DNA from 4 places in the Cedecea davisae genome. Region 2 is predicted to be linked to each of the others. Evidence: predicted binding sites of a transcription regulator. Region 2 holds the regulator's gene; each other region holds the start of a gene.
What was found. Region 2 encodes Fur, which represses iron uptake genes when iron is present. Its sites were predicted from a motif close to ATAATAATGAGAACNACTATCAA; they were not measured.
Positions count from the first base shown of each region.

Region 1: the regulator Fur is predicted to act here: its motif matches at 2,571-2,593, upstream of ACG1VR_RS11790 (TonB-dependent siderophore receptor).
Region 3: the regulator Fur is predicted to act here: its motif matches at 5,440-5,462, upstream of ACG1VR_RS17705 (TonB-dependent siderophore receptor).
Region 4: the regulator Fur is predicted to act here: its motif matches at 4,306-4,328, upstream of feoA (ferrous iron transporter A).

Region 1 covers NZ_CP172054.1:2,426,629-2,434,307, reverse strand. Annotated here, with positions in the region: gene ACG1VR_RS11795 (ABC transporter substrate-binding protein) at 1-382, opposite strand, end outside; gene ACG1VR_RS11790 (TonB-dependent siderophore receptor) at 384-2,525, opposite strand; gene tyrP (tyrosine transporter TyrP) at 2,718-3,929, opposite strand; gene ACG1VR_RS11780 (ABC transporter substrate-binding protein) at 4,174-5,283, shown strand; gene ACG1VR_RS11775 (iron-containing redox enzyme family protein) at 5,492-6,514, shown strand; gene ACG1VR_RS11770 (DMT family transporter) at 6,556-7,440, shown strand; gene ACG1VR_RS11765 (NAD-dependent malic enzyme) at 7,533-7,679, opposite strand, start outside.
Region 2 covers NZ_CP172054.1:3,540,736-3,548,414, reverse strand. Annotated here, with positions in the region: gene nagE (N-acetylglucosamine-specific PTS transporter subunit IIBC) at 1-328, shown strand, start outside; gene glnS (glutamine--tRNA ligase) at 506-2,173, shown strand; gene chiP (chitoporin) at 2,637-4,043, shown strand; gene chiQ (ChiQ/YbfN family lipoprotein) at 4,089-4,415, shown strand; gene fur (ferric iron uptake transcriptional regulator) at 4,519-4,971, opposite strand; gene fldA (flavodoxin FldA) at 5,251-5,781, opposite strand; gene ybfE (LexA regulated protein) at 5,961-6,239, opposite strand; gene ybfF (esterase) at 6,372-7,148, opposite strand; gene seqA (replication initiation negative regulator SeqA) at 7,323-7,679, shown strand, end outside.
Region 3 covers NZ_CP172054.1:3,683,298-3,690,976, forward strand. Annotated here, with positions in the region: gene lldD (FMN-dependent L-lactate dehydrogenase LldD) at 1-352, shown strand, start outside; gene ilvN (acetolactate synthase small subunit) at 441-722, opposite strand; gene ilvB (acetolactate synthase large subunit) at 726-2,414, opposite strand; gene ivbL (ilvB operon leader peptide IvbL) at 2,523-2,621, opposite strand; gene ACG1VR_RS17695 (YbdD/YjiX family protein) at 2,785-2,982, opposite strand; gene cstA (pyruvate/proton symporter CstA) at 3,070-5,175, opposite strand; gene ACG1VR_RS17705 (TonB-dependent siderophore receptor) at 5,566-7,679, shown strand, end outside.
Region 4 covers NZ_CP172054.1:171,801-179,479, forward strand. Annotated here, with positions in the region: gene gntX (DNA utilization protein GntX) at 1-68, opposite strand, end outside; gene bioH (pimeloyl-ACP methyl ester esterase BioH) at 107-883, shown strand; gene ACG1VR_RS01195 (YdgH/BhsA/McbA-like domain containing protein) at 1,014-1,292, shown strand; gene feoC ([Fe-S]-dependent transcriptional repressor FeoC) at 1,339-1,575, opposite strand; gene feoB (Fe(2+) transporter permease subunit FeoB) at 1,586-3,904, opposite strand; gene feoA (ferrous iron transporter A) at 3,957-4,181, opposite strand; gene ACG1VR_RS01215 (Tex family protein) at 4,644-6,977, opposite strand; gene greB (transcription elongation factor GreB) at 7,090-7,569, opposite strand.

The DNA of each region.
Region 1 (7,679 bases), 1.1 Mb from region 2:
TGTCGTGGTTGCTCTCCTTTTTGGCATAAATCGGGAGGATGACCAGATCCGGACGCAGGGCGATAACTTTCTCAACGCTTATCTGCGAGAAGTTATTATTGCCAATGATCGGAATATCTTTAATTTGCGGGAACGCCGCGCTATAGCGGTTCCATGTCTGCGGGTCGAGGCGCTTTAAATCCGCAGGCCAGCCGACGATGCGTTTAGCCGGGTTGCCGTCCTCAACTAGCGCCAGGGTATAGATCATGCGGCTTTCGCCGACCACCAGACGCTGCGGATTGTCCGGCACTTCGACTTTACGCTGGAGAATATCGGTTATGGTTTTGGCCTGAATGCCGGCACTGAGTGCCAGCAGGGCCGCAAGTAACAGCGACTTTTTCATCTCAGAAATCCACGCTTGCGGACAGGTATACGGTGCGAGGTTCACCTTCAATCACGCGCAGGTTACCGGCGCTTGATTCGTAATATTCCCGGTCAAACAGGTTTTTTACGTTCAGTTTCAGCTCGGTGTTTTTGCCAATAAGCTTGCTGTCCCACGCGATAAACGCATCGGCCACGGTATAGGAAGGCATGGTGAAGCTGTTTTCCGGATCGCCCGCACGGCTTCCCACATAACGTCCGCCGCCGCCCAGACGCAGTTCACCCGGCAACCAGGAGAAGCGCAGGGTGTGGCTGAGATAAAGGCCGCCCATAGTCGTTGGGGCATTCACCAGGCGATTGCCGACGTTGATTGGGTTAACGTTATCTTCGACGATCTCGGTTTTGTCGTAGCTGTAGTTGGCCGTCAGGTTCCAGTCCTGTGCAATTTCACCGTTCAGCTCAAGTTCTGCGCCGGTGGAGCGGGCTTTTGGAATGTTACGAGTGACGCCGTTAATAAACACCGACATATCTTTCTCGTCGATGCGATAAAGCGCCAGGCTGCTGCTCAGATGCGGCATCATCTGCCACTTCGCGCCAACTTCCCAGGTGGTGCCTTTCTCGGTTGAGGCCACATTGCCGTTATCATCGGTCTGCGTCGAAGGGGTGAACGACTTGCTGTAGCTACCGTAAAGCGACACATCAGGTATGACTTTGTACACCAGGCCCAGTTGAGGCAGGAAGGCATTGCCTCTGTCCTCGAGGGTAGTTTGAGGTTTTACCCAACCCGAACTTGAGGTTTGAGTGTAGCGCTGGAGGCGGCCGCCGAGCACCGCAATCCACTGGTCGGTCAGATGGATGCTGTCTTTGGTAAACAGCGAGCGGCTATAGAGATTGGTGCGCAGGTTGCTGTTGGAGTCATTGTATGTGCTGCTGCCAACGATCGGCGCTTCCCCGTAAACCGGGCTGTTCATATTGAAGGTTTTCGACACCTTGCCGCGGTACGAATACTTCTTGTAGGTTTCGTTCTGCTCGTAGTCCGCGCCGAGGGTGATGTCGTGCGTCATACCCAGCAGTTCCGGGCTGCCGCTGATGTCCCAGGAAGCGTAATCGGTCTGGTGGTTAAAGCCCCGGTTGGCGTCGGCCCGGCGGGAAACAATCCCGGATTTAGGATCGACCGCGGTGGCGCGAACTTCGTTGCTGTCGTAGCGGCGCTGCATCCATGCGTAGTTGAGGTTGGTTTCCCATGTGTCGTCCAGCTTGTACGAATAGTTGGTTGTCAGGCGTTTGTTCTTGCCCCAGGCGTGGTTCGCGTAATCGTCGATGCGGCGGTTGTAGGGAATATCGAGCGGTTTGCCGTTGATGAATGCGGTACCGCGGTCATACGGAATATCGAACTTGTACTCCACGTAGCTGATATTGAACGAGGCTTTGTCCCCGTACCAGCTCAGGGAAGGGGCGATCAGCGTGTGCTCGTCGCTGCCGAAGTTACGCCAGTAATCTTCGTGCTGGCGCTCCGCCACCAGGCGGAAGGCAAAACCATTGCCGAGCGGCCCGGTAACGTCAACCATACCGGAGCCCCCGCCGTTGCTGCTGCTGGTGCCGCTGACGTGGGTGTTCCAGCTGTACTGCGGTTTCTTGCTGACCAGGTTGATAACGCCGCCTGGGTTAAGAATGCCGTACAGCAGAGAGGCTGAGCCTTTCAGGACTTCAACGTGGTCGATGCTGGAGTCCATCGCCAGCCCCTGATTGCTTCGCACACCGTCGATAAACACCGAGCCGTCGCTATTAGAGCCAAAGCCGCGTTTGACAAAGCCGTCTTCTATGCCGCCCAGCGTGTTGCTCTGGGTCACGCCGCTGACGAACTTCATGGCGTCATTCACCGAAGTGACATCGTAGTCATCAATAACCTGAGGCGTAACCACGCTGACGGACTGCGGAATTTCGCTGCGCGGCGTTTTGCTGCGCGAGGCAATGGAAGATTCATCCTGGGTATAGCTTGTCGGGGAACCGTCCGGGTTGGTGTTTGCCACCACCGTTAACGTGTCTTCCTTCGGCTTGTCGGCGGCATGGGCCTGCCCGCCGATGATGAATGTTGAAAGAATGAGTAATTTTGAATTTAACAGCGCCTGGCGAACGAAAGTAGAACCAAATGGAATGCGAGTCATGATGTTTATTGTCGATGCTGAAGCGATTTTATAATGGGAATTGAGATGATAATGACAATAATTAGCATTTACAATATTAACTCTGCTTACATAAGTACTGGTTTTATATACAAAATCCTGATAGTTAAGAGGGAAATGCTGCGAAGGATTCAGGGAACCGCGAGGAGAATACCTCGCGGTGAGAAAGCAGGGTTAGCCGACTTCCGGCAGCAGGCCGACGGTAATCAGGAACTGAATAACAATAACCGCGATACCGCAGGCAAAGACCAGGGCCAGTAAAGGCTTGCCGCCCGCCACGCGCCATTTTGCATCCGCGTGCTGTTTACGGCTCTGCCACACCAGCATGGACGGCACCAGTAGGGCGAGCACCGCCAGCGCCACGCCAGCATAGCCGAGCGCCATCACAAAGCCCTGAGGGTAGAACAGGGCGAACACCAGCGGCGGGAGGAATGTCATCAACCCGGTTTGCAGGCGGCCTGAGGCTTTGCGGTTGCGGGCAAATAAATCCCCAAGGTAGTCAAACAGCCCCAGAGAAACCCCGAGGAAAGAGGTTGCCAGCGCGAAATCGGCAAACAGATGCACCGCCAGCTCAACGTGCGGCGTAGCCACAACCTGGCGCACAACCTGCAGGAAACCATTTAGACCCGAGTGCTCGGCCATCAGCCCGGTAAAAGTGGCGGAATCAATCGCACCAAGGGTAGCAAGCTGCCAGAAAATATAGGCCACCAGCGGAATGGCGCTGCCGACGATAAACACCCAGCGCAGCTTGCGGATGTTGCCATTCATGTAGCTGACGATGCTCGGCACGCTGCCGTGGAAGCCGAACGAAGTGAAAATAACCGGAATAGCGGAAAGCGCCAGCCCCTTTTCAATCGGCAGAGTTAACAGGTTGGTGTGATGAATGTGCGGCATCATCAGCGTCAGCATCACGACCAGCAGGACAATTTTTGCAGTAAAGAGCACACGGTTAAACATATCCACCATGTGCGTGCCGATACAGACAATAGCCCCGGCAACCACGGTAAACAGCAGCACGCCTGAAGTAGCCGAAATGGAGGTTGAAAGCCACTGGCTGAGGCTCGCGGCCAGCAGTTCACCTGCGCCGCTGATGTAGGCGGCGGTGAGGGCGTACATCAGGAACAGCATGCTAAATCCGGTGAGCCACTGCCCCGGGCGGCCAAGATAACGCCGGGCGAGGGTGCCCAGACCGGTGTCGGCGGAGACGTGCTGGTAGACTTCAACCAGCAGCAGCGCGGTGTAGCACATCAGCCCCCAGAGGCCGGCGAGCATCAGTAGGGTGACGCCGAAGCCCACCCCGGCGGACGCCAGCGGCATCGCCAGCATTCCTGCGCCAATTGTGGTTCCCGCCACGATAAAAACACTGCCAAGAGTCCTGTTCTTCACGCTTCCCTCTGAATTTACGAATAGTTGTATGCAATTATGCCGCGCAGGGTAAGGGAAAAGCACTAGGGCGTCAAATGAGGGTTACGGCCTGTGTACAGTTATCTTTACGTTTTGGGGGTAATATAAAAGTGACGATGTCACGTAATAAAATTAAACCATTGAATACTTGCCAGATGAGGCTGCGTTAAGGCTTTATTAATATAAATAGTAATAATAACTAATCTCTTTCTCATGGAGAGCATCAATGAAAGCAAGTTTTGTTATGACAGGGTTACTGCTGGCTTCGGCGGGCTGCGGCGCAACGACTTATCCCATCACCGTTACCGATATGGATAACCAGCGCATCACTATCCAAAAAGAACCACAGCACATTATTTTGCAGGATGGCCGCGATATTCTTTCGCTGGCGCTGCTGGACAGGGAAGACCCGTTCAAACGCGTGGTGGCGTGGAACAACCTTCCGAAAAAACAGGACACTCAGACCTGGGATGTGCTGAAGGGTAAATGGCCGGAAGCGAGCAAAATTATCGATATGGGCTTTAGCGATCAGGGAGAAGTAAACCTTGAAAGCGTGCTGGCGCAGCAGCCTGACATGATGATTGCGCAATTGCGGGCTAAACCTGCGCTCGAGCAGACCGGCGTTATAAAATCACTGAAAAAACTCAATATCCCTGTGGTATTCGTTGATTACGAACTGCATCCTGTGGAAAACACCGCCAGCAGCGTGACGCTGTTAGGCACGGTGCTTAACCAGGAAAAACGCGCCAAAGAGTACGCTGACTTTTATCAGCAGCATCTGACTAATATTCAGAAGGTTGCTGCCGGGGTAGAAAACAAACCAACGGTATTCATTGAACCTATAGCCGGGAACAGTGAAAACTGCTGCTTCACTCACGGGCATAACGGCTGGGGGGCGCTTGTTGAGGCCGTCGGCGGTAAAAACATTGGCTCCACGCTGCTGCCTGGCAGCGCCGGTTTTGTGCCTATGGAGCAGATTATTGCCATGAAACCGGACGTTTATATTATGTCCGGCTCTAAGCGTCCTAACCCGAGCGTGTTGCCGTTTGGTTATGGCAGCAACGAGCAGGAAGTAAGTGCCGCTCTTAATAAACTGCTGGCACGCCCGACTTTCCAGAGCATTGAGCCGGTGAAAGAAGGGAAGGTTTACGGTGTTTATCACCACTTCTATAACCATCCGTATAATATTATCGGCATGGAAATTCTCGCCAAAGATCTTTATCCGCAGCAGTTAAAAGATCTCGACCCGACCGCGGATTATCACCAAATCATTACCCGCTTCACCCAGCTGCCGGACGATCCGATATTGCTGAGCTACTCGCTAAGCAAAAATTAATCATGCCTGCGCTGTAATTCAGCCCCGAAAGCCAAATATTTGGTAAGTAGGGGTTGCTTTCACTCTGTAGCCATTTCTTTAATATCATGTTAATAAATCTGCATGCAATTAACGCTTTGGTTAAAAATATTTATTCATGTGACCAATCTCGCAATAATGGTTATTTGAACGTTTCATAATAAACTCTTCAGATAACAAGGAGAGTAATATGTTCGATCTAAAGGAAGTTAAAGCGGTATTTATTGATGATAGTTATGGGTTTACCGAGGAGTTACTGAATTATATAAACAAGGGGAATGAGTCATTCTCAAAAAGAGAAGAGTTCGATCGTATACTTGAAAGTGCTTATGAATATAATTCTTTCAGTGATCAAAAAATCCTACAACATGCATTGTTTCTAATCTATCAAATCAGGCTGACAAATCCGTTATCAATAGCTGCATCTATGCAAGATGATCATGAGTTGTTAGATATGAAAAAAAGGATTGAAAAATCCTGGCTGGATAACGAGTTTTCAGACCTTGTTGTTCCTGATGATCTTTATAATTCACAACGTTTCGGTGATTATTTAAAAACGGTATGGCATGGACACAATGCTTCTCACCATCCCCTGTTTGATTTTTTGGAAAATGACGCATCAAAAAAACAACTTTATTACTTCCTGAAAAGTGATAGTGCGCTCAATTTAGTGTTTTTTGATCTGGTTGCCTATACTCTTATTGGCTCTGAACCGGAAACCAGAGCGACTATTAGTGAAAATCTATGGGATGAAATAGGAAATGGAGACAAAGTCTTCACACATGTGAACCTCTATAAGGATGTGCTGTTACGGCAAAACATAGTCTTGCCAGATAATCATTACATTGATATTTATGGGGTAGATGCACTTTGCGGTTATAACGCTTTCATGCTGGGTTCTGTTAATCGCAACCATTATTATAAATTATTGGGTGTTATGGCAATGACAGAAGTTCTTGACCCTCCACAGTATGAGAAATTAGTAAATGGCTGTTTGCGTCTCGGATTAATAGACCGTGATGTAAAATACTATACTGAACATATTACGATAGATATAAAACATGGAGACGATTGGCTTTATAATGTGATTGATATCATTGCACAAAAAAATCCAGAAACAAAAAAAGAGTTCTATATCGGAAGCTTGTTAAGATTACGCACCGCAGAACGTTACTATGATTGGTTACTGTTAACCCTGAGAGGATTGATTTAAAAATAATGGAATGCAAATAATTATATATTAAAGGGGAGTGTATGGCGTATTTATTACTTACTCTGGCGGCCATTTTCTGGGGCGGTAACTATGTGGTTGGCCATATGCTGGTACAGGAAATTGATCCCTATATCTTGAGCCTGGTCCGTTGGGGAGGGACCACGATATTGATGCTGTCTTTTTACTGGCGATCGTTTCGACAAGATCTGCCGGTTCTGGCTGATAATCTCGGGGGCAATATCGTGCTTTCATTTCTTGGCCAGGTGAGTTTTCCCTTAACATTATATATAGGACTTCAATACACCTCCTCACTTAATGCAGCAATCTATATATCCTGTACTCCATGCATGGTATTATTGATTAACTATTTTATTTTTCATGAAAATATTTCCTGGCGAAATATAGTCGGTGTCTTAGCCAGTACTACTGGTGTTGTATATCTTGCCTTTTCTGGGGGGGAGGATGCTAAAGATATGCAGGCATTCGGCTGGGGCGATGTTCTGACGATAATATCGGCATTAAGTTGGGCATTTTACTGTGCCCTGTTGAGGCTGAAAAACAAACAGGTTAATAGCACCTCATTTGTGGCTTTTAGTTCATTGATTGGTACAATTATTTTAGTGCCAATAGTTCTGGTTAGAATCACATTGGTAGACCCTCCTGAAATGATTAGATTTAGCTTTTCACCCTTGTTAATAATAGGAGTATTCTATCTTATTTTATTTCCATCCTGGCTCTCATATGTTTTTTGGAACAAAGGTGTGGCGCTTATCGGTACAACCCGAAGTGAAATATATACTCATCTGATCCCTGTATCAGGCGGTCTTATGGGAATATTGTTCCTCGGCGATAGCCTGGAAGCACATCACATGATTACTTTAGTGTTGATTATCTTTGGGATCGTTTGTTGTTCGACCAAAAAATAGCATGTATTAAATAGATTTTATATTTTACGGTTAAAATCATCCAATAAAAAACCCGCCGGAATGAAAGGCGGGTTTTAGCAGTTCACTGCCGATTAAATCGAAGTACGGCGGTAGTCGCGGTATTCCGGCAGCCAGAAGTTATCGTCAATTGCCTGCTTCAGCGCTTCGGCAGAGGTGACAACCGCCACGCCTTGCTGCTGGGCAATTTTCGCTACCGCAAAGGCGATATCGCGAGATAC
Region 2 (7,679 bases):
GGCGGCCGGTACTATCGTGAAAATCTTCAACACCAACCACGCTTTCTGCCTCGAAACCGAAAAAGGCGCTGAGATTGTGGTTCACATGGGCATCGATACCGTTGCTCTGGGTGGAAAGGGCTTTACTCGCCTGGTGGAAGAGGGCGCTGAAGTGGTTGCAGGCCAGCCGATTCTGGAAATGGATCTTGATTTCCTGAACGCTAACGCCCGCTCCATGATTAGCCCGGTAGTTTGCAGCAACATCGACGACTTCAGCGGTCTGGTTATCCAGGCTAAAGGTCAGGTTGTTGCCGGCCAAACGCCGCTGTATGAGATTAAAGGCAAATAATCGCTCCTGAGTAAGCTATTGTGCCTGAGCGGCTGACGGAAATCGTCAGCCGCTTTTTTATTGCCTGCGATTTGCCGCTGATTGATAACCCTAATTAATGCAACTAAAGGTTGTTTCCCGAGGCCGCTTATTAGATCATGCACCGTTAACTAAGGTACACGCTTTGAGGAACCCGCGATGAGTGAGGCTGAAGCCCGCCCAACTAACTTTATTCGTCAGATTATTGATGAAGACCTGGCGAACGGTAAGCACACCAGTATTTGCACCCGTTTTCCGCCTGAGCCAAACGGCTATCTGCATATTGGCCATGCCAAGTCTATTTGCCTGAACTTTGGCATTGCCCAGGACTACCAGGGGCAGTGCAACCTGCGTTTCGATGACACTAACCCGGTAAAAGAAGACATCGAATACGTTGAGTCTATTAAGCACGACGTTGAATGGCTGGGCTTCCACTGGTCCGGTAACGTCCGTTACTCCTCAGACTATTTCGACCAGCTGTTTAATTATGCCGTTGAGCTAATTAATAAAGGACTGGCCTATGTCGATGAGCTAAGCCCTGAGCAAATTCGCGAATACCGCGGCAGCCTGACCGCGCCGGGTAAAAACAGCCCGTTCCGCGACCGCAGCGTTGAGGAAAACCTCGCGCTGTTTGAGAAAATGCGTAACGGCGAGTTCGCCGAGGGTACTGCGTGCCTGCGTGCAAAAATCGATATGGCTTCGCCGTTTATCGTGATGCGCGATCCGGTTCTGTACCGCATTAAATTTGCCGATCACCACCAGACCGGCAGCAAGTGGTGCATCTACCCGATGTACGACTTTACCCACTGCATTTCCGATGCGCTGGAAGGCATTACTCATTCGCTGTGTACGCTGGAATTCCAGGATAACCGTCGCCTGTATGACTGGGTGCTGGATAACATCACCATTCCTGCTCACCCGCGCCAGTATGAGTTCTCTCGCCTGAACCTCGAATACGCCATCATGTCGAAGCGTAAGCTGAACCTGCTGGTGACCGAGAAGATTGTTGAAGGCTGGGATGACCCGCGTATGCCGACGATTTCCGGCCTGCGTCGCCGCGGCTATACCGCCGCTTCTATCCGTGAGTTCTGCAAACGCATTGGCGTGACCAAGCAGGATAACACCGTAGAAATGGCCGCCCTGGAGTCCTGCATTCGTGATGACCTGAACGAGAACGCACCGCGTGCGATGGCGGTTCTCGATCCGGTTAAAGTTATCATCACTAACTACCCTCAGGGCCAGGAAGAGACGGTGACCATGCCGAATCATCCGAATAAACCTGAAATGGGCAGCCGTCAGGTGCCGTTCAGCGGCGAGGTTTACATTGACCGCGCTGACTTCCGCGAAGAAGCGAACAAGCAGTACAAGCGCCTGGTGCTGGGTAAAGAAGTTCGCCTGCGCAATGCGTACGTGATTAAAGCAGAACGCGTAGAAAAAGATGCGGAAGGCAATATCACCGAACTGTACTGCACCTACGATCAGGAAACTCTGAGCAAAGATCCTTCAGACGGGCGTAAAGTTAAGGGTGTTATTCACTGGGTTAGCGCCGCGCACGCGCTGCCGGTGGAAATCCGTCTGTACGATCGCCTGTTCAGCGTGGCTAACCCGGGCGCGGCGGAAGATTTCCTGGCGACCATCAACTCTGAGTCGCTGGTTATCAAGCAGGGCTTCGTTGAGCCAAGCCTGCAAACTGCGGAAAAAGGCAAGGCCTACCAGTTTGAGCGCGAAGGCTACTTCTGCCTCGATAGCCGCTACACCACGGCGGAAAAACTGGTGTTTAACCGCACCGTTGGTCTGCGCGATACCTGGGCGAAAGTCGGCGAGTAACCGCCGTTTATCGCTTCACCGAAACGCCGCTTTATGCGGCGTTTTTTCTTTCTGAAAACACTCCTTTAACCATTCATACACATTCGCGTTGCGAATTAATTCTCATTTACAGAGCCTGAAAATACCCTCTTTTTTATTCCTGTTTATCCCGTAATCTTCTGACTCATATAATGAAAGCGCTCTCAAAAGTTTTTTATATGGCTAATCAATGAAATGAAGGATGAAGAATCCGTGGTGTGAAATTGTTACAAATGCACATAGATTATGTGCTCTCTGTCATACTCCAGGAAATCTCTCATACAAAGTCATTGATAATTCGCGTCGCGAAAAATAGTCTATGAGCAGCAGTAATGCGGGTGAGTAATGTAAAAACCGCTTTTTAGCCGTCAGGCAATTTTACTTTTTTCGTCCATGACGCTTTTCACGTCAGGCGATGATTTTTACGTCAAAGAGGAATTTAATTATGCGTACGTTTAGTGGCAAACGTAGTGCGCTTGCTCTTGCTATTGCAAGCGTTACCGCTCTTTCAGGCTTTGTTGTTGCTCCGCAGGTTAGCGCGGCTGGTTTTGTTGATGACTCAACGCTGACCGGGGGCGTCTATTACTGGCAACGTGAGCGTGACCGTAAAGATGTAGCTGACGGCAAATACAAAACCAACCTGTCACACTCCACCTGGAACGCCAACCTCGACTTCCAGTCCGGCTATGCGGCCGATATGTTTGGTCTCGATATTGCGGCATTCACCGCGATTGAAATGGCTGAAGATAGCGCCAGCGGCCACCCGAACGAAATCGCTTTCTCTTCCAAAAATAAAGGCTACAGCGAAGATTATTCCGGCGATAAGAGCGGGATCAGTCTCTATAAGGCCGCGGCTAAATTTAAATATGGCCCGGTTTGGGCGCGTGCGGGTTACATCCAGCCAACCGGCCAGACCCTGCTGGCTCCGCACTGGAGCTTTATGCCGGGTACCTATCAGGGTGCTGAAGCCGGTGCTGCCTTTGACTATGGCGATGCGGGCGCGCTGAGCTTCTCCTACATGTGGACCAACGAGTACAAGGCTCCATGGCACCTGGAAACGGATAAGTTCTATCAGAACGACAAAAAGACCAAAGTCGACTATCTGCACTCCATCGGCGCGAAGTATGACTTCAAAAATGACTTGATTCTGGAAGGGGCATTCGGCCAGGCCCAGGGCTTCGTTGACCAGTATTTTGCTAAAGCCAGCTACAAATTTGATGTTGCAGGCAGCCCTCTGAGCACCAGCTACCAGTTCTACGGCACCCGCGATAAAGCCAGCAATAATACCATCAACGATATTTACGACGGCACCGCATGGCTGCAGGCACTGACCTTCGGCTATAAAGTAGGCCAGGTTGACCTGCGTCTCGAAGGAACCATGGTTAAGGCAGAAGGCCAGCAGGGGTACTTCCTGCAGCGTATGACCCCAACCTACGCTTCCTCCAACGGCCGTCTCGACGTGTGGTGGGATAACCGCTCTGACTTCAACGCCAACGGCGAAAAAGCGGTATTCTTCGGCGCAATGTACGACCTGAGCAACTGGAACCTGCCGGGTTGGGCAGTGGGTGGCTCCTATGTCTATGCATGGGATGCGAAACCATCTACCTGGGCGCTTGATGCTGCCGGTAACCGTCAGGATCTTGCGGCCAACAAAATCAAAGAGTCTTCTTACAGTCTGGACGCGATGTACACCGTGCAGGAAGGTCGTGCTAAAGGTACGCTGTTCAAACTGCACTTTACCCAGTACGACAACCACTCAGACATCCCAAGCTGGGGCGGTGGTTACGGCAACATGTTCCAGGATGAGCGTGACGTGAAATTCATCGTTATCGCACCATTCACCATCTTCTGATGTGAAACCGGGCGCGAAAGCGCCCGATTTTGATAAGGATAGAATATGAAAAAGATTCTGCTGGTTACCGCCGTAGCCTTTAGCCTGTCCGCCTGCGTTCAGCCTGCGGCTCCGAAGGAAGACTCACGCCTGAAGCAGGCCTATAGCGCCTGTATCAATACTGCGGAAGGTAACCCGGATAAAATTGAAGCCTGCCAGAGCGTGCTGAACGTGCTGCGCCAGGAAAAACAGCACCAGGCCTTTGCCGAGAAGGAAACGGTTAACGTGCTGGACTACCAGAAATGTATCCAGGCCAGAAAAAGCGGCAATGACGAAGCGGCAAAAGTACGCTGCGACAAAATTTGGCAGGAAATTCGCGCCAACAACGGCTAAGGCTTTACTTTCTTTAGTCGATAAAAAAACCGGTGAAGCGATTCACCGGTTTTTGTTTTTTTGAGCGCCGCCGTCAGAGTAGGGCGGCGTTCGCTAAAGCGCTTTACTTCTCTTTAGGCGCGTGAGCGTTTTCGTCTTCGCGGCAGTCGCCTTCAGCGCAGTGCCCGTACAGATACAGGCTATGGTTGGTCAGGCGAATACCGTGACGAGCGGCAATTTCACGCTGGCGCAGCTCGATGGAGTCATCGCTGAATTCAATCACTTTACCGCAGTCGAGGCAGATAAGGTGATCGTGGTGATGCTGCTGGGTCAGTTCAAAAACGGACTTGCCGCCTTCAAAATTATGACGGGTCACGATCCCGGCATCGTCAAACTGGTTCAGCACGCGGTAGACCGTCGCCAGGCCAATCTCTTCGCCCATATCGATCAGTCGTTTATATAAGTCTTCCGCGCTGACGTGATGATTTACCGGCTCTTGCAGCACTTCAAGGATTTTTAATCGCGGAAGCGTGACTTTCAAGCCGGCCTTCTTTAATGCGGTATTGTTGTCAGTCATGCGGAAATTGTCCTGTTGCTTAACGATTCGCTCAAACTGCAGTGAGCGTTAAGAGTAATGCGTCTCATTATAGAACTGCTGCTTCTAAATGGGAACCGCAAGTATGGTGCAAAATAAGGCTGAAAAATCGTGGCGGCGTCGCCATTTACAGTAATTATCAGCCAAGCTATCAGGAAGACATTGTACAGGGATGTACGAGAAAGTTACAAACTTGTAGCAATTATTTTCATTGCTGCAATCTATCAAGATGGCGCAAATTCATCATTTGCGCCATTGAAATCAGGCGTTAATGATATCGGCCAGATTCAGCTCTTCAGAAACCTGCTTAACCCACTTTTCAACGCGTTCTGCGGTCAGTTCTGGCTGGCGGTCTTCGTCAATCGCCAGGCCAACAAAGTGGTCGTCATCCGCGAGGCCTTTGGAGGCTTCGAAGTGGTAGCCTGCGGTTGGCCAGTGGCCAACAATCGCCGCGCCGCGCGGTTCAATGATGTCGCGGATGGTGCCGAGCGCGTCGCAGAAGTATTCTGCATAATCTTCCTGGTCGCCGCAGCCGAACAGCGCAACCAGCTTGCCGTTGAAATCGACTTCTTCGAGGGTTGGGAAGAAATCATCCCAATCGCACTGGGCTTCGCCGTAGTACCAGGTTGGAATGCCGAGCAACAGAATGTCGAAACCTTCGAGATCTTCTTTGCTGCTTTTAGCAATGTCACGCACCTCAGCAACTTCTTTACCGAGCTGTTTTTGAATCATTTTCGCGATATTTTCGGTGTTACCGGTGTCGCTGCCGAAAAAAATGCCTACGATTGCCATGAGTAAAATAACCTCTTGAAACTAAATAGTATGCTGGCCGTTAAATGCCCACGTATAGGGCAATCATAGCAGAACAGAATCGCCAGCGGAAACAGCTATCACGCCCTGGTGCACAGTCTGCAACATGGTTTCGCTCACCGTTTTATGATTTCAGATTTCTCGAAGCGCGTATAAAGCGCTTAAGCCAGCTTTTTGAGCTGCTCGAGCAACATCTCTTCGATAAGCTCACTACGGCTAATATTACGCGCGTCGGCAAGCTGGTTGAGGGCGTCGACCGCATCGTTGTTCAGTTTTAGCTCTACCCGCTTCAAACCACGCACTTTATCGCGCTTTAGCTGGTTGCGTTTATTGATACGCAGCTGCTCATCGCGCGAGAGCGGATTGGTTTTAGGCCGCCCGGGGCGACGCTCGTCCGCGAACAGATCTAATGTAGTACGGTCCGTTTGTTCTTTTGCCATGATTAGGATACTGACAGGGAATTCTGGCTGCAGGGGCAGGGTGCCGGTGCAATTAAGCGCGCCATCATACATCAGCGCGCCATTCGCGCCAACGCGTTAGCGACTTCTGCGTCCCGGTCGTTCTGTTTTTAATCAGTTTTTCGCATCAGCGTCGATAAATCGGTGAATTGCGCGCAAAACCGCATCCGGTTTCTCGGCGTGGACCCAGTGTCCGGCTCCGGCAATCACATGGGCGCGGGCCAGAGGGAACTGCCTTAACAGCTCTTCCCGATGACTTTCGTCAACATAAGGCGAGTCGCCGCCGCGAATAAACAGCGCCGGTTTCTGCCAGGCAGGTATCGGCTGCCAGCCGACAATATGCTCATATTGTTGCCAGAGCACCGGAACGTTGAATTTCCACTCGCCGTCGGCAAAGGATTTCAGCAGGAACTGAATAACGCCCTCTTCGGCAATGTGCTCACGCATTATTTGAGCGGCCTGCTGGCGCGTTTTCACGCCTGCTTCGGTTACCGCGCGGATCCCGGCGAAAATCTCGTCGTGACGACGAACGTGGTAATTGACAGGTGCGATGTCGATCATCACCAGCTTATCAATGCGCTGGGGGGCAATCGCGCTTAAGGCCATCACCACTTTGCCGCCCATCGAGTGGCCGATGAAAGTTGCTTTTTCTATGTTGTAAGCGTCGAGCGTGTCGATGACGTCCTGCGCCATTGCGGCATAGCTCATGTCATCGTTGCGCGGTGAAAGTCCGTGGTTGCGCAGATCTATCTGCAAAAGGGTGTGATCCTTGCCCAAATCCCGCGCCAGTATGCCAAGGTTGTCGAGGCTGCCGAACAGGCCGTGGATCAGCACGATAGGGGAATTGCTATTCGATTGTTGCGCAGTTTGCAGGCGAGCATTTAATTTCATGGCAAAGTTCTTTATTTTGGGGCGTTTGGTTAGGGTATTATGTTGGCATTCCTGCGGGCGTGCGGCAAATATTCAGTTTACTCTGACTTTAAGCCGCCCCTCCTGTTCGCTGTTGGGATTTGCCCCTATAATCCCAACGACTTGTATTCAGAAAAGATATCGTACTGGATTAAGATGAAAACAATCGAAGTTGATGACGAGCTTTATCGCTACATTGCCAGCCAAACCAAGCATATTGGCGAAAGCGCGTCCGACATTTTACGGCGTATGCTCAAATTTAGCGCCGGACAAACTCCAGCAGCTACCCCTACACCTGCCACCGCGGAGCGCCCGGCGCCCGTTGTCGAGGAGAAACCGGCTAATACCGCCCGCAATCGCGTTCGCGCGGTGCGTGAGCTGCTGCTCTCCGACGAATACGCCGCCCAGAATAAGGCCGTTAACCGCTTTATGATGGTGCTCTCCACGCTTTATCAACTGGATGCAAAAACCTTCGGCGAAGCTACTGAATCGCTGCATGGCCGCACCCGGGTT
Region 3 (7,679 bases), 140 kb from region 2:
TTTTGGCGCAGACGGGATAGTGGTGTCTAACCACGGTGGCCGTCAGCTGGATGGCGTGCTTTCTTCCGCTCGCGCCCTGCCCGCCATTGCCGATGCGGTGAAAGGCGACATCGCAATTCTGGCCGACAGCGGTATTCGCAACGGCCTCGACGTGGTACGCATGATTGCGCTGGGCGCGGATACCGTGCTGCTGGGCCGTGCCTTCCTCTACGCCCTGGCGACCCACGGCGAAGCCGGAGTCAGCAACCTGCTGGACCTGATAGAGAAAGAGATGCGGGTAGCGATGACGCTAACCGGTGCACGCTCCATCGCCGAAATCACCCCGGAACTGCTGGTTAGCCAGGGGCTATAGCGGAATGCCGTTCCTTCGGCATGGTTTCCACTCTGTACTGCAATCAATGAAGGGGCTTTCAAAAAATGGGTTGAAAGCCTCATTTCATTTACTGCACAAAGGCGGTTAGTCGGTTGAAAATGCCCGGATCGTCGGCGTGGCGGATGATTTGCACTACGTCTTCCAGCTTATCGACCTGGCTCACCATCTGCTCGAGGCGGCTGTCGTCCTCAACCTGTAGCCAGATGCGGCTCTGGTCGCCTTCCGGCAGCGGCAGGCAGAGGATGCCTTCTACGTTAAATGCGCGGCGGGCAAACAGGCCGCAGATATGAGACATCACGCCCGGATGGTTGCGTACCGTAAGTTCCAGAATAACGGTTGATTGCTGCATGGCTTACTCTCCAATCATCTGAGTGTTGGCGGCACCCGGCGGCACCATCGGGAATACTTTTTCGTCTGCGTCGATGCGCACATGAATCAGGCACGGACCAGGGCGAGAAATCGCTTCATGCAGCGCAGCCTGCGGATCTTCTGCCTGGTTTAAGTCGCAGGTGGCGAGACCAAAACCGCGCGCAATGGTCAGGAAGTCGGTCATGCCCGGGTAGGTCGCGGCAAAGATATTTTGCTGATAGAACAGGGTTTGCTGCTGATGAACCAGCCCCAGCGCCTGGTTGTTCATCAGGATGATTTTCACATCCAGATTGTTTTCCGCTGCGGTAGCCATTTCCTGAATATTCATCATCAGGCTGCCGTCGCCGGAGAAGCACAGCACTTTTCTCGTCGGCTCTGCCAGCGCCGCGCCAACCGCCGCCGGTAAGCCAAAGCCCATAGTGCCCAGCCCGCCGGAAGTCAGCCACTGGCGGGGGCGATTAAGCGGATAAGCCTGAGCCACCCACATCTGATGCTGACCCACGTCGGTCGTGATAATTGCTTCGTCATCCACGCAGGCCGCCGCTGCTTTAATAAGTCCGTAAGGCATCAGCGGGTTGTCCTCGCCCGGCATGGCAAACGGGAACTCGCGCTGCAAATTAGCGACCGTTTGCAGCCATTCGCCGCGCGGCAGCGCTTTGGTCTGCGGGGTCAGCTGGCGCAGCACTTCACCGACATCGCCGCGAATCGCTACGTGGGCCTGCTTAATTTTACCCAGCTCGGCGCGGTCGATATCCACATGGATGATTTTGGCGTTCGGACAGAATTCTTCAGTTTTGCCGATAGCGCGGTCATCAAAGCGTGCGCCGAGCACAATCAGCAGATCGGCTTCATGAAGAATGAAGTTGGTGCTGCGCGCGCCGTGCATGCCCAGCATGCCAAGAGAAAGAGGATGCCGCGCCGGAATAGTCCCCAGCGCCATCAGCGTCATGGTTGTTGGCAGCCCGGCACGTTCAGCCAGTTCGCGAGCCTGCTCCGCTGCGCCCGCGCTGATAATGCCGCCGCCAAGGTACAATACCGGGCGTTTAGCTTCGTTAATCATCGCCGCCGCGCGGGCAATATCCTGATGGTCGAAGGCCGGGGCGGCGGAAGGCGCGGCCACTTCCGGCAGTTCGGTGATATCAATTTCGGCAGTCTGAATATCTTTCGGAATGTCTATCCATACCGGGCCAGGGCGGCCGGACTGGGCGATGCGGAATGCGTCGGTAATCACCTGCGGCAGGTCGCTGATGCTGCGCACCAGGTAGTTATGCTTGGTGATGGGAATCGAAATGCCGTAGGTATCGACTTCCTGGAAGGCGTCCGCCCCGATCATCGAGGTAGGCACCTGCCCGGTAATACAAACCAGAGGGATGGAGTCGAGGCGGGCGTCGGCAATCGCGGTAACCAGGTTCGTCGCCCCCGGGCCGCTACAGGCGATGCAGACCGCAGGTTTACCGCTGGTACGCGCCATGCCCTGCGCCATAAACCCCGCGCCCTGCTCGTGGCGCGCCAGGACATGGCGAATGCGAGTGCTTTGGCTCAGCGCATTGTAGAGCGGCAATACCGTGCCGCCAGGAATACCGCTGACTGTGGTAATGCCATGATGTTCCAGCATTTTTACAATCAGCTCTGCGCCGGTGATGCGTTGTGAGGGTGTGTCCGAAATTGCCATGCTCCAGTCCTTCTTATTAGCCGGTTCGCTTCTGGGCAGGCACTTAAAACAAGAAACCCCGCCCGGTTTGCGCCGGCGGGGTTTGGAATCGATACGTTGATTCAGTCCCTACGGCGCATTGCCGACGACCACCACCACACGCACGACGACCACCGCGGCTGGTAGCGCGGTAATTAGTAGGGTCGAAGTTTGCAGGGAATGAGTCATGGGGTTCCTGAATTAGCGTTAAAAGTCGTCATTGATAAAATCACACTCGCCGGTTTCGCACAACAGGATTTTCGCCTGGTGTTAAAAAACACGCCGAATGTCACATTTGATTTACATGCTGACTGCAACATCCATAGAGTCAATCTAATGCATTTCACCTGTTTTAGCAGCAGCGAGCGCCGCCTTTACCGCCGTAGCGCGCGTCCTGGCGTTCGCGGAAAAACTCTTCATAAGTCATCGGCGTCTGTTCCGGGTGGGTCAAACGCATATGCTGCACGTAATTGTCGTAGTCCGGGACGCCGACCATCAGTTTTGCTGCCTGGCCGAGGTATTTTCCGGCTTTGGACAGAGTATCGAACATAATGCCTCCAGTGGGTTGCCCCTCACCCCGGCCCTCTCCCCAAAGGGGAGAGGGGGAAATGATGAGGTAAGAGGGTGAGGGTAAAAATCAGTGCACGCTTTTTGCCCTGGCCACAATCTCCTGATAATTCTCCGGCATTGGCTCATACGGCGTCTCGTTAGCCGTCGGCTTATCTGACTTCAGAGCTTTAAGCGCGGTTTTCAGCGAGAACCATGCCAGCACCACCACAACCACCATAAAGAAGATAGTCAGGCCTGCATCCAGCCGGTTGTTAAACACCAGTTGGCTAAGCTGCGACTGAGTGTACTGCGCCGGAATATTGCCGCTGTCGATCATCGCCTGGAACTTGTTGGCGATGGCGAGGAAGCCCACTTTTGCATCTGAGCTGAACGCTTTCTGCCAGCCTGCCGTCAGGGTGCAAATCAGCAGCCATGCGGTTGGCACCAGAGCCACCCACGCATAACGCTGCTTCTTCATCTTGAACAGCACCACGGCACACAGCATCAACGCCATGCCCGCCAGCATCTGGTTGGCGATGCCGAACAGCGGCCACAGCGTGTTAATGCCGCCCAATGGATCGACCACGCCCTGATGCAGGAAATAGCCCCAGGCCAGCACGCAAAGCGCGGTGGCGAGCAGGTTGGCCGGCAGCGAGTCGGTTTTCTTCAGCCCCGGAGATATTACGCCCAGCAAATCCTGCAACATGAAACGTGCGGCGCGCGTACCGGCATCCACCGCCGTCAGGATAAACAGCGCCTCAAACAGAATCGCAAAGTGATACCAGAACGAGACGTCCATCAGCCCGCCCAGCGCGCCGTGCAGAATATAGGCCATCCCGACGGCAAGCGTAGGTGCGCCACCGGCACGAGAGATGATGCTCTGCTCGCCCACTTCGTTGGCGATATTTGTTAGAGTGTCCGGCGTAATGTGGAAGCCCCAGCCGCTAACAACCTGCGCCGCAGAAGCCACTACGTCAGCCGTTCCCGCTGGAACAAGCACCGCCATCGGGCTGTTCATCGCAAAATAAACGCCGGGGTCAATCACGCAGGCAGCAACCAGCGCCATGATCGCCACAAAGGACTCCATCAGCATTCCGCCGTAGCCGATAAAGCAGGCCTGATTTTCGTTAGCCAGCATTTTCGGCGTAGTGCCGGAGGCAATCAGCGCGTGGAAGCCGGAAACCGCCCCGCAGGCGATGGTGATAAACAGGAACGGGAACAGGTCGCCGCTCCACACCGGGCCGGTGCCATCGATGAATTTTGTTAATGATGGCATTTGCAGCGTCGGGCGCATGATGAGGATGCCCACCGCCAGCCCGATAATGGTGCCAATTTTCAGGAAAGTGGACAGGTAATCACGCGGCGCAAGCAGCAGCCAGACCGGCAGCACGGCGGCCACAAAGCCGTAGCCCACCAGCATCCAGGTTAGCTGCACGCCGGTATAGTCGAAGTACGGTGCCCAAGTTTCGCTCTGCGCCACCCAGCCGCCGGAAATAATGGCAAAGACCAGCATCACCAGGCCGATAATCGACACTTCGCCGATGCGACCCGGCCGCAGGTAGCGGATATAAATGCCCATAAATATGGCCAGAGGAATGGTAAAGGCAACGGTGTAAGTCCCCCACGGGCTATGGGTTAGCGCCTTAACAACAATCATCGCCAGCACCGCAAGGATGATGACCATTATCATGAAGCAGGCGACCAGGGCGATAACCCCGGCGGTGTTGCCCATCTCTTCTTTTACCAGCTCACCCAGGGAGCGCCCGTCGCGACGGGTAGAGACGAACAGCACCATAAAGTCCTGTACCGCACCGGCCAGCACCACGCCCGCCAGCAGCCAGAGCATGCCGGGTAGATAGCCCATTTGCGCCGCAAGTACCGGCCCCACCAGCGGCCCCGCCCCGGCGATAGCCGCAAAGTGGTGCCCAAACAGCACTTTTTTATCCGTTGGAACGTAGTCGAGGCCGTCGTTATGGCGCACGGCCGGGGTCATGCGTGTGGCATCCACCGTTAATACGCGTTTAGCGATAAACAGGCCGTAATAGCGGTAGGCGATGAGATAAATACAAACAGAAGCAATCACTATCCACAGGGCGTTGATCTGCTCGCCGCGGTTGAGTGCGATGTAACCGAGGGCGAACGCGCCAATTAAGGCGAGCACGACCCAGACGAGGTGTTTCCCAAATCTATCCATAATTTTGTCCGTTTTCTAATTGGATATCGAGAGTTGTTACATTTTGTATCTAGCCTGGAATGTCTTTTCTCACAATCTGAACCCGCCAAAATGGCCGCCCTTTACGCGACTTTGTTAATAAGATCACTCTAATTTGTGTCATTCAGGTAATGGCCGAGGTCAATTCTGGAATATCAGGTTGATGAATAGTTAATGACCATTTTGATAACCCACGCTAATTAATAAGCCGCCTTAATTGATCCAAAGACGCGACTGAGAAATAAATTGATAATTATTTTCATTTGCAATAGCGTGTTGCCGCAGTTTCAACATCAGGCACTTCTGCCGCGTCCTTTCCTTATTTGGGAATGGAGCTAACCGGGACGCTGGCGGTGACACTCAGGACAGATAATGAATAATAAATTTTCTTACTCCCTCGCCACTCTGGTGAGTCTGGGCATTTATGGCATTGCCCTTCCCGCTTCGGCGCAGACCGCGCCGGTAGAGAATGAAGACACTCTGGTGGTGACCGCGGCGCAGCAAACGCTCCAGGCACCGGGCGTGTCGATTATCAGCGCCGATGAGCTAAAGAAGCGCCCACCCGCGCGCGACATCTCTGAAATTGTGCGCACCATGCCAGGGGTTAACCTTACCGGCAACTCCACCAGCGGCCAGCGCGGCAACGGCCGCCAGATAGATATCCGCGGCATGGGGCCGGAAAACACCCTCATCCTGATTGACGGTAAACCGGTGACCAGCCGTAACGCCGTGCGCCTTGGCTGGCGCGGCGAACGTGATACCCGCGGCGACGCCTCCTGGGTGCCGCCGGAAATGATCGACAGCATCGAAGTTATTCGCGGCCCGGCGGCGGCTCGCTACGGTAACGGCGCGGCAGGCGGCGTGGTAAACATCATTACCAAACGCAGCAGCAATGAATTCCACGGCAGCTGGAATACCTATTTCAACGTGCCTGAGCATAAAGATGAAGGCTCGACCAAACGCACTAACTTCAACCTCACCGGCCCGCTGGGCGGCGACGTAAGCTTCCGTCTTTACGGCAACCTGGACAAAACGCAGGCCGATGCCTGGGACATTAACCAGGGGCATCAGTCTCTGCGTACCGGCTCTTACGCCAGCACGCTGCCCGCCGGGCGTGAAGGCGTTATCCATAAAGATATCAACGGCCTGTTGCGCTGGGAATTTGCCCCAATGCAGGCGCTGGAGTTTGAAACCGGCTACAGTCGCCAGGGCAACCTCTACGCGGGCGATACCCAGAACACCAACAGCAATCAGCTGGTGAAGGACAATTACGGCAAAGAGACCAACCGTCTTTATCGCCAGAATTATTCCGTCACCTGGACGGGCGGCTGGGATAACGGCGTAACCACCAACTCTTATGTTCAGTACGAGCACACCCGCAACACGCGCGTGAACGAAGGGCTGGCCGGCGGCACCGAGGGCATTTTCTCCAACGGCCAGTTCTCTGATATCGATCTCAGCGACGTGCTGCTGTACAGCGAAGCCAGCGTGCCGTTCGAGCTGCTGGTGAACCAGAATCTGACCTTCGGCAGCGAGTGGAACCAACAGCGCATGAAGGACGGTTCGTCCAATACTCAGTCCCTGAGTGAAGGCGGCGCTATTCCGGGCGTCTCTTCCACCAACCGCAGCCCATACTCGAAAGCGCAAATCTTCTCGCTGTTTGCGGAAAACAACATGGAGCTGACCAGCAGCACCATGCTGACGCCGGGGCTGCGCTTCGACCATCACTCCATCGTAGGTGACAACTGGAGCCCGTCGCTCAACCTCTCCCAGGAGTTGACCGACGAACTGACGCTAAAGCTCGGCATCGCCCGCGCCTATAAAGCGCCGAGCCTGTACCAGACCAACCCTAACTATGTTCTCTACAGCCGCGGCCAGGGCTGTGCAGCCAGCGGCGGAGCCTGTTACCTGATGGGTAATGAGGATTTGAAAGCCGAGACCAGCATCAACAAAGAAATTGGCCTCGAATTCAAGCGCGACGGCTATCAGGCAGGGATAACCTGGTTCCGCAACGATTATCGCAACAAGATTGAGTCCGGTTATTCACCGATTGCTTCCAACAGCAAGAAGACCGATATCTACCAGTGGAACAACGTGCCGAAAGCCGTTGTTGAGGGGCTGGAAGGCACCGTCAACCTGCCGCTGACCGATACCGTAAGCTGGAACAATAACCTGACGTATATGCTGCAAAGCAAAAACAAAGAGACCGGCGACCGCCTGTCGATCATCCCGGAATATACGCTGAACTCTACGCTTAGCTGGCAGGTTCAACCGGACGTTTCGCTGCAAAGCACCCTGACGTGGTACGGCAAACAGCAGCCGAAAAAGTACAACTATAAGGGCACACCGGTGACGGGGAGTGATACCAACGAAGTGAGCCCTTACAGCATTATTGGTATGAGCGCGACATGGGATGCCACCAAAAACGTCAGCTTAACCGCCGGTGTCGACAACCTGCTCGACAAGCGCCACTGGCGCGCGGGTAA
Region 4 (7,679 bases), 1.6 Mb from region 2:
CAAATTCCCCACCCCGGGCAGGCGAGCGGTAACTGGCATAGCCAACAGCGGCCAGGGATTGTTAGCATAGCGGCCTCCTTGCGGATTAAAACGAGAACGGTAACTGATGAGCGACCTGTGGTGGCAAACAAAAGGTGAAGGAAAAGACGATCTTGTGCTGTTGCACGGATGGGGACTGAATGCCGGAGTGTGGCATAACATTACGGCGGAACTCGGCTCGCATTTCCGGCTTCACCTTGTTGATTTGCCGGGCTACGGCAGGAGCAAAGGTTTTGGCTCGTTAACCCTGGAGCAAATGGCGGAAATCGTGTTGGCTCAGGCGCCGGAGCGTGCTATCTGGCTGGGCTGGAGTCTGGGCGGGCTTGTGGCAAGCCAGATTGCGCTTTTACAGCCGGAGCGAGTGCGGGGTCTGGTGACCGTAGCTTCCTCTCCCTGCTTCACCGCCAGCGGCGACTGGCCGGGGATCAAGCCTGAGGTGCTGGCCGGTTTCCAGCAGCAGCTTAGCGAAGATTTTCAGCGCACGGTCGAGCGCTTCCTCGCGCTGCAAACTATGGGTACGGAAACGGCTCGCCAGGACGCGCGCCTGCTTAAATCGGTGGTGCTTGAGCAGCCGATGCCGGAGGTTGAAGTATTAAACGGCGGGCTGGAGATCCTGAGAACGGCCGACCTGCGAGCCGCTCTGGCTCATTCAACCATTCCACATTTACGCCTGTATGGTCGCCTGGACGGGCTGGTGCCGCGCAAAATCGTACCTTTGCTCGACGAACTTTGGCCGCAGTCGCGTTCGCAGATATTCGCTAAAGCGGCTCATGCGCCGTTTATCTCTCATCCGAATGAGTTTTGCCAGACGCTACTTGAGCTTAATCAACAGCTGGAGGAGTAACCTGTTCATCCGTGGCGAAAAAATCATTTTGTGCCAATACTCAATTATTCACCGTGCAAAGGGTGAATAATTAACCGTTACGGGGTGAATCCCGGTTGAAAAAAACAGATACCTACGGAGAGTGCTGGCTATGAAATTGATAACAGGCATCGTTACGACATTGTTGGTTAGTGCTGTTTCCTTTGGCGCTTTTGCGGCTAAAGAACTTGAAAAAGATAAAGTTGCAGGCATGAAGTTAACTAAAATCGGCACTATCGTGACGGATAAAACCTCCGCGCCGATGGACGCAAGAAGAGATCTAACCAAAAAGGCCGATAAGCTGGGCGGGGACTACTTTGTCGTGACCAGCGCTGAGAAATACACCAAAAACGTGCATGCCACTGCGGACGTGTACAAAATAGCGAAGTAACAAACTCAGGAATGAAGCAAGGCGGGGATGACCCGCCTTTTTTTATCTAGCGTAAGGCCCAAAGCTCCCGCACGCATTTCTTTCCTTCCGGGCAACTTTTGCAGCTCCCCGTCAGGCAGCTACTCGGGTCTTCGCTGATGCGCATCGCTTTGCCCATGGCTTCAAGTCGCCCCAGCATGGCGGTAACCATTGGCAGGGGCGTAGCGAGCTGCTGGCTTATCTGCGAGGCTTCCAGGCGGCCCTGGAGCGCCAACGCGTTGCGGATATCAATCAGGCTCGCCATGATTCGCTCCTTAATGGCAGTCGCCCGCGCTGCTCTGGCAGCAGGTGGACGGCGTTTTTCTGGTTGCCAACAGCGACACGTCAACCCGGCTGCGGGCGCGGCGCAGGCCGCCAAGCAGCAGCACGTTGAAGAGCACCACCGCAAGAATACAGACCAGGCTAAACCGAGGATGGGCGCTGAAGGTGACGCTCTGGTAGTACAGCGTGGAGAGCGAATAGGCGATGTTCAGCCCCCAAAGCACCGAGAAGGTCATCCAGCCGCGGCTGGACTCACGGGCAATCGCACCCATTACGGAGATGCACGGGATATAGAGCAGGACAAAGATAAGGTAGCTGTAGGCCGCGGCTTCGCTGCCAAACTTGCTGCTCATCACGCCCATCGGGCCGGAGGACATCTCCCCGTCGCCTTTGCTGGCCTCTATCGGGTTTGCCAGCACGCTGAGGCTGAAGGTATTTTTCAGGCTCTGCCAGGTTTCATCGGCGGCGGCACCGAGTTCGTCAACCAGATTAAAGCTGGCAGCGTCGAACTCTTCGTTATGAATATCTTCGGCGGTGTAAAGGGTGTTCAGGGTACCGACCACAACTTCTTTTGCCATCGCGCCGGTAAACAACCCAACGGTAGCCTGCCAGTTGTCTTCATGCACGCCGATAGGTTTCAACAGCGGGGTCAACACACGGCTGACGGATGCCAGAGCCGAGTCGTTAATGTTATCTACCGCTTTGCCGCTGAACGAAAAGCTGTTCAACGCGCCGATGAAAATACTGACGATGACAATCACTTTACCGGCACGCAGTACAAAGCCTTTCAGGCGTTGCCAGGTTTGCAGCAGCAGGCTCTTAAGGTGCGGAACGTGATAAACCGGCAGCTCCATAACGAAAGGGGTCGCCTCGCCGCGCATGATGGTGTGTTTCAGCATCAGGCCGGTGAGAATCGCCATCACGATGCCGAGAATATAAAGGGAGAACACAATCAGCGCGCCCTGTTGGCCGAAGAAGGCAGCGGCAAATACCGCGAAAATTGCCAGCCGAGCGCCGCAGGACATAAACGGTGCCATCATGATGGTCATCAGGCGTTCGCGTGGGGCATCCAGAGTTCGTGCGCCCATAACCGAAGGCACGTTACAGCCGAAGCCAACGATTAGCGGCACGAATGATTTGCCCGGCAGACCGAGAGACTGCATCAGGCGGTCCATCACAAATGCGGCGCGAGCCATGTAGCCGGAGTCCTCCAGGAAGGAGAGGAACAGATACATCATGCCGATTTGCGGCACCAGCGGCAGCACGGTGTTGATCCCGCCGCCCACGCCCTGAGCCAGGAAGACGGTGAGCCAGTTTGGGAAATGCAGCGTGTACCCCAGCCACTGAATGCCGTGGATAAAGATAGCGACCGAGCCTGCGTCAAATATTGGCTGTAGCGCGCCGCCGATATTAATCGCCAGCAGGAACATCAGATACATCACCAGCATGAATACCGGCAGCCCGAGATAGCGGTTGAGGATGACTTTGTCCATCGCTACGGTCAGGCGATTTGGCTCCGCCGTCAGGCTGTTGCTGACCGCCTCGCATACCGAAGCAATGCTCTGATAACGCGCATCGGCAATCAGCAGGGCCGGATCTTCAATCGTCTCCGCGAGATGGGCGCGAGCAATTTCCAGCTTGTCGGAAGCGTTGCCAGCGTAAGCCTGGCTGTAGATATCGCCTTCCAACATTTGAAGCGCCAGCCAGCGGCGCTGTTTGGCGGGCATCTCCTGCGGCATGTCTGCGGCCAGGCTGTCTGCCTGCTGCAACAAGACCTGCGGATAATGCACCAGGTCACTTTGTTGGTTGGGCTGTTTGCGGTCGATGGCGAGCTTCAGGCTTTCGATACCGCGACCGCGGGTTGAGACCAGCGGCACGACCGGGCAGCCCAGGCGAGCGGCGAGGGCATCGATATCAATACGGATGGCCTGCTTCTCGGCGATGTCGAGCATGTTAAGCGCGACCACGCACGGAATGCCCAGCTCCAGCAGTTGCAGGGTGAGGTACAGGTTGCGCTCAAGGTTGGAAGCATCAACCACGTTTACCAGCAAGTCTGCATCGCCGCTGAGGATGTAGTGGCAGGCGATTTGCTCATCAAGAGAAGTCTGGGACGAAATAGTGGTGAGTGAATAGGTGCCGGGTAAATCAACCAGCGTCACCTGATGCTCAAGGGTGGAAAACTGACCTTCTTTACGTTCTACGGTCACGCCAGCCCAGTTGCCCACGCGCTGGCGGGCACCCGTCAGCTGATTGAAGAGCGTGGTTTTCCCCGAGTTGGGATTACCGATTAAACCAATGGTTAAGTTTTTCATTTTATTCGTGGACTTCGTTGAGTTTGCAACAAGCGCGAGCGCTCACCTGCCGTTAGAAAACGGCTTCGACATTAACCAGCGCGAGATCTTTCTTGCGCAGCACCAGGCTAACGCGGCGAGTTTCGATATGAATGGGGTCGCCGAGTGGGGCTACGCGTACCACGTTAAACGAGGAACCCGGAAGCATGCCGAGGGACAATAATTTCTGGCGATAAGCCGGACTGATTTCGCGGGCGAAGCCGGTAATTTTCCACGCGCTATTCGGTAAGAATTGCATAGGACCTACTTAGAGCTGGGCTCTGCATTGACTCTGGCTGAATTCTCGTTTCAATGGCGATGTATTCGCACGATGAATGCCAATTAAACTGTCGGAAGAAAGAGAAGAAATAACGTTCAATGCAATGATAATGAGAATGGTTACCGCCCACAATATTTATTTTTGAGGCCGGATTTAACGAATTTAATTATTTTTTTCTGGTGATTAGAGAGGGGGCGTAATGCATTGATGATGGGGGTTGTCTGTAACTATTTGAATAGTTATAATTTATTTTTAATTTGTGGCGTTAAATTATTATTGCGATGTTATTCAGGTATCGCTGATGTTACGAAGGTGATAATTGCTGGTTTCCGCGTTGAGTATTTATTGAGAATTGATTTAGATCAAGCCAGGCTTATTTTTTTCGTTTTTACACCGCAAATGAAAATAACTCCTCTCCCTTTGCAGGAAGAGGAGCATGATTTAACGCTTCTTGCCCATTGCCGCCGCCAGCGCATCCATCATTGCGCTGTTGCCGCCGCTGGCGTTGTCACGCCCGCGCGGTTTCGGCTGTGCCGCAGGGCGGCCTTTCTGCTCGCGAGGGGCGCTGTTACTGCTGCTGCGACGGCTACCGCTTTCGCCCGGCTGCTCGTCAAGGCGCATGGTTAAAGCGATGCGTTTACGTTGCAAATCGACTTCCAGCACTTTGACCTTCACGATATCGCCTGCTTTCACCACTTTATGCGGGTCGTCGATAAACTTGTCGGACAGGGACGAGATATGCACCAGCCCGTCCTGATGAACGCCGATATCCACGAAAGCACCAAAGTTAGTGACGTTGGTCACCGCACCTTCCAGCACCATGCCCGGCGTCAGGTCGTTCATGGTTTCAACGCCTTCAGCAAACTGCGCGGTTTTAAACTCAGGGCGTGGATCGCGGCCCGGTTTTTCCAGCTCTTTGATGATGTCGGTGACGGTTGGCACCCCGAAACGCTCATCGGTAAACTGGCTGGCCTTCAGGTCGCGCAGTCCGTTGCTGTTGCCCATCAGGTCGGCAAGCGCCTGCTGGGTTGCAGCCAGAATACGCTCGACCACCGGGTAGGCTTCCGGGTGGACGGTAGAAGCATCAAGCGGGTTGTCGCCGTGGTTAATACGCAGGAAGCCCGCACATTGCTCGAAGGCTTTTGGCCCCAGACGGCTGACTTTCAGCAACTGTTGGCGGTTCTGGAAGCGGCCGTTTTCATCACGCCAGCTCACGATATTCTGCGCCATCATGCGCGTTAGCCCCGCAACGCGGGTCAGCAGCGGAACGGAGGCGGTATTCAGGTCTACGCCAACGGCGTTTACGCAGTCTTCCACCACTGCATCCAGCTTCTTCGCCAGCTGCGTTTGGCTCACGTCGTGCTGGTACTGGCCAACGCCGATAGATTTAGGATCGATTTTCACCAGCTCAGCCAGCGGGTCCTGCAGGCGGCGGGCGATGGAAACAGCGCCGCGAATAGACACATCCAGGTCCGGGAATTCCAGCGCGGCCAGCTCCGAAGCCGAGTAGACGGAAGCGCCGGCTTCGCTGACGATAACTTTCTGCGCCGTGACCTTCGGGAACTGTTTTTGCACGTCGAGGAAGAAACGTTCTGTCTCGCGGGAAGCGGTGCCGTTGCCGATGGCGACCAGCTCGACGTTGTGTTTCTCGCACAGTGCCGCAACGGCGACAGCCGCTTTGGCCGCCTGGCCGGTATGGGGGTAAATCGTGTCGGTCGCAACCAGTTTGCCGGTGGCGTCAACTACCGCCACCTTCACGCCGGTACGCAGGCCAGGGTCGAGGCCCATTGTGGCGCGCAGCCCGGCGGGAGCGGCCATCAGCAGATCGTGAAGGTTACGGGCAAAGACGTTAATCGCTTCGTCTTCCGCACGTTCGCGCACGCTGCCCATCAGCTCGGTTTCCAGATGCATCAGCACCTTAATGCGCCACGTCCAGCTGACAACCGCTTTACGCCAGCTGTCTGCCGCCGCGTTATTCAGGCGCAGACCGAGATGGTTGATGATCAACTGCTCGCAGTAGCTTTCGCGCGGCGGCTCATCAAACTGCGGGTCGGCGTTGAGCGACAGCTGTAAAATACCTTCGTTGCGGCCACGGAACATCGCCAGCGCGCGGTGTGAGGGTACGGTGGAAATCGGTTCATGGTGGTCGAAGTAGTCGCGGAATTTAGCGCCTTCTTCCTCTTTACCGCTGACAACAACGGAAACCAGATGGGCATTTTTCCACAAATAGTCACGCACTTTGGCCAGCAGCCCAGCGTCTTCCGCGAAGCGCTCCATAAGGATATAGCGTGCGCCATCCAGCGCGGCTTTGACGTCGGCAACACCTTTATCGGCATCAACGAAGCGGGCTGCTTCCTGTTCCGGCTCGTGGGAAGGCTCGTTCCACAGCAAGTCGGCCAGCGGTTCAAGGCCCGCTTCAATGGCGATTTGCCCGCGGGTGCGGCGTTTCGGTTTATACGGCAGGTAGAGGTCTTCAAGCTCGGTTTTGCTTAAAGTCCCGTTAATCGCCCCTGCGAGCTCGTCGCTCAGTTTGCCTTGGTCGGCAATCGACTTGAGGATGGTCTGGCGGCGCTCTTCAAGTTCACGCAGGTAACTAAGACGAGTTTCCAGTTGACGCAGTTGCGTGTCATCCAGACCGCCGGTGACTTCCTTACGATAACGTGCGATAAACGGCACGGTATTCCCTTCATCCAGCAGGCGAACGGCGGCTTCTACCTGTTCGTTTCTGGCGTGAAGCTCACCCGCAATAATGCGGCAAAGCGAATCATTCATCATGGCTTTTCATCTGTGTAATACGGAAAATTCAGCAAACAGTTATACGGATCGGGGCGTAAAATTGCCAGCCGCCGACCGACGAATATCGGGTTTCGGACTGTTCTGCCGCTCGTTATTCTGGCTTAGGGTACTCAATTTCATTGACGTACCACTGCGTCTCCCCGGACGGGGTTTGCACCACGGCCTGGTCGCCGACTTCTTTCTTTAGCAGGGCGCGGGCCATCGGTGAATCGATAGAAATGTAATCCTTGCGGCCAAAAATCTCGTCGTAGCCGACGATACGAAAGCGCAGCAGGTTACCGTCGTCGTTTTCAATTTCGACCCAGGCGCCAAAGAAGACTTTGCCTTCCTGCTGCGGCGAATAATCGACGATTTTCAGCCGCTCAAGGGATTTGGTGATATAGCGAACCCGGCGGTCTATCTCGCGGAGCCGCTTTTTATTGTACTGGTAGTCGGCGTTTTCACTGCGGTCGCCGAGGCTTGCCGCCCAGGTGACTTTTTTGGTCACTTCGGGGCGCTCTTCACGCCACAGATAATCCAGCTCTTTTTTGAGCTTTTCGTAGCCTTCACGGGTGATTAACGGCGTTTTCATTTTTCTGCCCTGCTGCCTGTAAAATCAGAGTGTGATTTAAACCGATGCTCAATGAGGAATGCAACCGCCGTAATTTGGGAAGCAAGTCACCAAATTTTGATTTAAAACGT